Linked DNA regions of Neobacillus sp. PS2-9. The main gene of each other region encodes a partner of the protein of the gene in region 2 in a complex. Links are inferred from orthologs where the notes say so. Each region holds a gene or a part of one and is shown on either strand. Other genes may lie near its edges. The genes, in order: secY and secG.

Region 1 (3,314 bases), 4.1 Mb from region 2 along the record:
TGTATCGCATGGGAGATGTTCGAGAGTCGCTCGCCCGGTTTAGCTTCCTTCAAGCCTTGATAAAGTGATTCCTCTGTTACGTCGAGTAGACGTTGCGAATTTTCATCAATCTTACCTACAGCATAGGTCCAAGCTGAATCACCATGATAACCATTATATTTAGCACCGATATCGATACTAATGATATCGCCCTCATGAAGGACGCGGTCCCCAGGAATTCCATGAACAAGTTCATTGTTCACACTTGTACAAATACTGCCGCGAAAACCATTATACCCTTTAAACGAAGGAATAGCATCCTTGCTGCGGATAAACTCTTCAGCAATTCTGTCCAATTCACGCGTTGTCATACCTGGAGCGATATGTTTCTTTAACTCCTGATGAGTCAAAGCAACTATTCGACCAGCTTCCCGCATGATCTCAATTTCCTTAGGGGTTTTACAAATGATCATTCAGCTAAGCCCCCAAGTAATTCCTCGATATCAATAAGTACCTTACTAATATCTTGTTGACCATCAATTGTGCGTAAATAACCCTTATCCTCATAAAAAGCTAATAATGGTGCAGATTGCTCGATGTTAACGTCTAAGCGATTTTGAACTGTTTCTGCATTATCATCTGCTCTTTGGTACAGCTCCCCGCCGCAGCGGTCGCAGACACCCTCTTTTGCAGGAGGATTAAAGACTAAATGATAAGTAGAGCCACAGTCCTTGCAAATCCGTCTTCCAGTCAAACGATCCATTAAAATATTTTTATCAACGTCGATATTAATCACGTAGTCAATCTTTTTAGTTAGATCAGCTAATAGATTCTCTAACGCTTCTGCTTGTGGTACAGTCCTAGGAAAGCCGTCTAGTAAAAATCCCTTTTGACAGTCATCTTTACTTAAACGTTCACGTACAATGCCGATTGTTACTTCATCAGGAACAAGTTCGCCTTTGTCCATGAAAGATTTTGCTTGTAACCCTAGTTCGGTTCCTTCTTTCATCGCTGCACGGAACATATCTCCAGTAGAGATATGAGGGATGCCGTATTTTTCGACGATTCGTTCAGCTTGAGTACCTTTACCTGCACCAGGTAGCCCCATTAAAACTAAATTCACACGTGTTCCCCCTCGTGCTATAAATAGGTTTTAGGGAACATTAGTCCCCAAAACCATTACTTTATAAATCCTTTATAATGACGTTTAACCAGTTGAGCTTCAAGCTGTTTGTACGTGTCAAGCGCAACGCCGACAACGATCAAAAGACTAGTTCCTCCAATTTGCGCCGATTGCGGTAAGTTCGCTATTTTAATAAAAATAGTTGGAAGTACTGCAATGATGGTTAGGAAGATTGCACCAACAAAAGTTAATCGATATAAAACGCGAGTTAAGTATTCCTGCGTGCTCTTACCAGGACGGATTCCTGGGATGTAGCCGCTTTGCTTCTGTAAGTTTTCCGCTGCTTGTTCAGGGTTAACTTGGATAAAAGCATAGAAATAAGTGAACGCGATTATTAATACTGCATATAGCGTCATCCCAATTGGATGAGAATAATCTAGGTTTCTGTTAATCCAAAGCGTTACATCATTTGTTGGAAAAAATGACGCAACTGTTCTTGGTGTTACAATGAATGAAACTGCGAAGATGACAGGGATAACACCAGCAGCGTTAACTTTTAACGGCATGTGTGTTGACTGTCCTCCAACAGGATTCTTTCCTGCAACAACACGTTTTGCATATTGAATCGGAATTTTACGATTGGCTTGTTGGATGAAAATAACACCAACAACAATTGCAATAATAGCGAGTACTATTAATACAACAGTTACAATACGTATAAATAAGGCATCTCCTGCATTTTCAAATTGCTGAACATAAATTTGGTTAATGGTTGAAGGCATACCAGCTACGATCCCTGCAAAGATGATAATGGAAATTCCATTTCCAACACCCTTTTCAGTGATCTGCTCACCTAACCACATCAAGAAAGATGTTCCAGCAGTAAGTGTAACGGCAATCAGTAGATACGTGCCAATTCCAGGACTTTCAATCAAACGGCCACTTGCTAAGTTATTAAAGCCGTATGACATACCTAATGCTTGGATAAATCCAAGCACAACAGTGAAATAGCGAGTGAATTGAGCAATCTTCCGACGCCCAGATTCACCTTGCTTGGACCATTCCGTAAATTTAGGAACAACGTCCATTTGTAACAACTGAATGATAATAGAAGCTGTGATATACGGCATAATACCCATTGCAAAGATGGAAAATTGTTTTAATGCTCCACCGCCAAAGGTATTTAAAATACCGAAAACACTAAGCTTATCCTGACTAGCAAGTACATCAGCATTAACATTCGGTACAGGAATAAATGTACCTAGTCGAAAGACGACTAGCATTAAGAGGGTGAATAAGATCTTACGTCGTATATCACCCACGCGCATAAAATTGGAGATTGTCTGGAACATTAGATCACCTCAGTAGTTCCACCAGCAGCTTCGATCGCTTCCTTAGCAGCAGAGGAGAATTTGTGAGCTTTTACAGTCAACTTTTTCTCTACGTTCCCTTTAGCAAGAATCTTGATTCCTGCTTTTTCGTTACTTACAACGCCTGTTTCGATAAGAAGTTCTGGAGTAACTTCTGTACCTTCTTCAAAGCGATTTAATGCATCAAGATTGACAACGGCATATTCTTTGCGGCTGACATTTGTAAATCCGCGTTTTGGTAAACGACGGAATAAAGGTGTTTGACCACCTTCAAAACCTAAACGTACACCACCGCCTGAACGAGCATTTTGTCCTTTATGACCTTTACCCGCGGTCTTACCTTGACCAGAACCGATACCACGTCCTAAACGTTTACGCTCTTTACGAGAACCTTCGGCAGGTTTTAATTCATGAAGTTTCATATTGGCACCTCCTTATGAAAGAAAAGAATCAATTATTGTTCTTTAACTGTTACAAGGTGAGCAACTTTGTTAACCATACCGCGAATCGCAGCGTTATCTTGATGCTCAACTGTTTGATTTAATTTACGTAAACCTAATGCAGTAACTGTCGCGCGTTGGTCCTCAGGGCGACCAATTACACTACGGTTGAGGGTAATTAAAAGTTTATTCGCCATTTGATTTCCCTCCTTATCCTAACAGTTCTTCTACTGATTTACCACGTAATTTAGCTACGTCTTCAGCGCGTTTTAATTGTGTTAAACCGTCAATAGTTGCACGAACCATGTTGATCGGTGTGTTAGTTCCTAATGATTTAGAAAGGATATCAGCAACTCCACCTAATTCAAGAACGGCACGAACCGGACCACCAGCGATAACTCC
Region 2 (3,048 bases):
GTATGACAGACAGGATGTCCACGCCTGGGTCATTTTTATGACCGAGAATGGTTATAACTTCACCTTCAGCACTTTTTCTCCCTTCAGGATATGTAACAAGCTTGACGACTACCTTATGTCCCTCAACCGCTCCTTTAGAAGCTGACTTTGGAATAAAGATGTCGCTGGCGAACTTTTTATCATCAGGAATCACAAAGCCAAAGCTTTTGCTTTCAACATAAGTTCCTACTACCTGCTGAACGCCGCGTTCAATGATGCGGATGATACTTCCTTCCCGGCGCTGCCCAGATGTTTCCGAAGAAACGCGAGCGAGAACGATATCTCCATGCATTGCGGTATTTGTTTCATTTGGCGGAATAAAAATGTCATCCATTCCTGGTTCATCAGGGGTGACAAACGCAAATCCTTTCGCATGACCAATCAGTTTACCGCGAATTAAGTTCATTTTTTGCGGTAGGCCATACCGATTGCTGCGTGTGCGTACAACTAGACCCTTTTCTTCCATTTGAACAAGAGCCTTTACAAACTCTTTAAAGTCACTAGAATCCTGAATACCAAATGCTTCTTCAAGCTCTTGGACTGTTAATGGTTTGTAGGCCTCATCCCTCATATATTGCAAAAGCCGGTCAACATGCTTTTGGATGTAATCTTCCAAGCCAATCCCTCCTTTATGGGTGCTTTATTAATCATGCCAGTTAAGTTTTTCTAAAAAAGCATAGACATCTTCGTGTAACTTATCACGTTCTTTATCTAACGTTATTACATGTCCAGATTCTTCATACCATTTTATATCCTTTGTAACTGACTCGATTTCATTGTAAATAATGTTTGCACTGTCCGTATTAATCATGTGGTCGTGGCGTGCTTGAACGACGAAGGTTGGGGCATAAATCATGTCCACATTTTCGCGAACATCAGCAATCAATGCCTGAAGCTCCTTTAATGTCCTCATTGGAGTTTTCTTAAAGTCTTCCATTTCCATTTCGATTTGCTCGTCTGATTTTCCTTCACGCTTTTTAAATTCGCGAGCATACTCGAGGATTCCTTCGTACATAACCTCTTCACTTTTTATATACATTGGGGCACACATCGGTACAATACCCTTTATAGGTACAGTGTAACCCAATTTCAAGGAAAATACGCCGCCAAGAGACAGTCCGGCTACTGCAATTTCCTCATGCCCTTTATTTTTTAAAAATTCATAGCCAGCCATGACATCTTGCCACCAATCTTTTGGTCCAGAATGTACTAGTTCCTCAGGTGGCACCCCATGCCCCTTGTAGTGAGGTGCATGGCAGGTATAGCCTTTCTTTTCTAAAAAACGTCCCAGCATCCGGACGTCAGCCGAGTTTCCAGTGAAACCGTGGAGCAGCAGTACCGCTCGCTTTCCTCCTTCAAAGGTAAATGGTTTCGGTGAAGCAACTTTCATTTTAAAAAACTCCTTTTATTTCAATTCACTTAGTATAGTTTAAGCAATGACGTGGTGAACATTCCAGAAAAACGACTTTGTCTATTCAGATAAAACAAAAAACCTGGCTGGTTGGCCAGGTTTGAGTGTTTATATTAGATTTTAAAGTAAGTAACAGCAAGCGCAAGTATGAAGAATAATACTGATAATACAATCGTGATACGATGTAGAATCAAATCGATTCCACGTGCTTTTTGTTTGCCGAATAGGGATTCAGCACCACCAGAAATGGCACCAGATAATCCAGCGCTCTTACCAGATTGAAGTAAAACAACCGCAATAAGACCAATACTTACGATAACTAATAATGTTACGACCAATGCATGCATGTAAGCCACCTCCTGTTAGACGTACAGTTCACAGTATATTAAATTTACCATATTATTTCCCATTAGACAATACAATTCTGGGGACATTCCCCCACTGCGTTAAAGCGCCGGGGGACTGTCCCCTATCTTAGGATGGAGGAGGCCATTCTGACGTATGTATGCCGCTTTCCTCTTACTACAATCGAGTAGGATGTGATGTTTTCTGGGATCGCTATTCCCGCTGCTCCTGCATCACCGATATGATATAAATCGGCACCGGCCATTTTACTATTTAAGGCGATCTGTTTAACGGTTGCTTCATCTGAACCTTCTTGGCTTGTTCCTGTTGTCAAAATCGCAAGTGCTCCCTTTTCGTGGACACTATCGACTAGCTTGGCTGTTCTTTCAATCGTAAAGCCTGGCACCGTCCCTGGTGATGGAATGAGGATGATGTCTGCTCCTGCTTCGATAAAGGAATGTAAGGTTTCGGTTGACATCAAGCTGCCACCTACCTCACCAGCAACACCTGCACTATGCATTTTCCCAGCAATAATCAATCCGTCTTCGCCGAAAACGGTTCGGGCCACTTGAATAGCTTTTGTAATTTCTGCATTCGATACGCCTGTTTTAGGATTTCCTGTCAGACAGACAAAATCAAAGCCTAGTTCTTTTGCCTTTTGTAGTGATTTTTCAGTAGCCAATCTTCCTTCAGGTAATTCAATTAAAGCTTCAACCTGCTTCGCTGTAAGATCTACTGGCTCTAAATTTAGACCAATGGGACGGCCTACAAGCTTTTTCAGGGTGCGCACAATGGTGTCAGGCACCACTTCAGGTAATCCCTCCATTGTCGGATTAAACACATCAAAGAAGTTTAATAAGATGAGGTCTGCTCCAAATGCGGCGGCCATTTCTGCATTGGTCACGGCAGGATAATATGGGGTAATGCTTCCGATTACTTCCGCCACAATCGTTCTTCCCTCTGATGCGAGAATACTTTGCTTCAATTCTTTTCCTGTCATTTTTTCAAAATCAGCAGCTGTACAATCTAATAAACGTTTCAAATAATCAACTCCCAAAATTTTTTCCTATCTATATGAAAAATACCACAAATTGTATATTTGTGGTAGTAAGAAAAGCGTAAGCGCCTCGTTCAGCCCCGACAGGCAAATGTTCTTCGGCAAGAAAAGTCGCTCTTTGACTTTTATTGCCGAAGGTTATTTGACCCGAGGGGCTAGGCGCTGTAGCTGGACAATTCTCTAAGTCGAATTTTAA

The links.
Region 1: the proteins of secG (region 2) and secY are in contact, whole or in part, in a crystal structure (PDB 5AWW), measured with the Thermus thermophilus proteins. The link is inferred for Neobacillus sp. PS2-9 from one-to-one orthologs. Residues at the interface, in WP_223903268.1 of Thermus thermophilus: Tyr5, Ile9, Tyr12, Leu13, Ala16, Leu19, Val20, Val23, Leu24, Gln26, Glu27, Pro28, Gln30, Gly31, Ala32, Asp34, Leu35, Met36, Gly37, Gly38, Ser39, Ala40, Asp41, Leu42, Phe43, Ala45, Arg46, Val48, Tyr53, Thr56; in WP_096411648.1 of Thermus thermophilus: Leu14, Gln16, Arg17, Phe20, Ile34, Pro35, Pro37, Ile72, Arg108, Arg109, Asn112, Gln113, Arg116, Ile117, Ile120, Pro145, Gly146, Trp147, Phe152, Phe155, Val156, Val159, Thr160, Val162, Ala163, Gly164, Ala166, Leu167, Trp170, Glu173.

The regions. Positions count from the first base shown.
Region 1 is NZ_CP133269.1:5,083,112-5,086,425, forward strand. The notes cover bases 307-3,288. They hold secY (preprotein translocase subunit SecY), read right to left. Parts: upstream 2,455-3,288; coding sequence 1,159-2,454; downstream 307-1,158. Other genes in these bases: map (type I methionyl aminopeptidase), read right to left, coding at 307-452; RCG25_RS25420 (adenylate kinase), read right to left, coding at 449-1,102; rplO (50S ribosomal protein L15), read right to left, coding at 2,454-2,894; rpmD (50S ribosomal protein L30), read right to left, coding at 2,927-3,109; rpsE (30S ribosomal protein S5), read right to left, coding at 3,123-3,288. Outside these bases: more of map, read right to left, coding at 1-306; more of rpsE, read right to left, coding at 3,289-3,314. UniProt on the Bacillus subtilis protein: The central subunit of the protein translocation channel SecYEG. Consists of two halves formed by TMs 1-5 and 6-10.
Region 2 is NZ_CP133269.1:1,007,410-1,010,457, reverse strand. The notes cover bases 181-2,896. They hold secG (preprotein translocase subunit SecG), read right to left. Parts: upstream 1,798-2,896; coding sequence 1,564-1,797; downstream 181-1,563. Other genes in these bases: RCG25_RS04845 (DUF7916 family protein), read right to left, coding at 1,920-2,837; RCG25_RS04855 (alpha/beta hydrolase), read right to left, coding at 683-1,429; rnr (ribonuclease R), read right to left, coding at 181-610. Outside these bases: more of rnr, read right to left, coding at 1-180. UniProt on the Bacillus subtilis protein: Involved in protein export. Participates in an early event of protein translocation.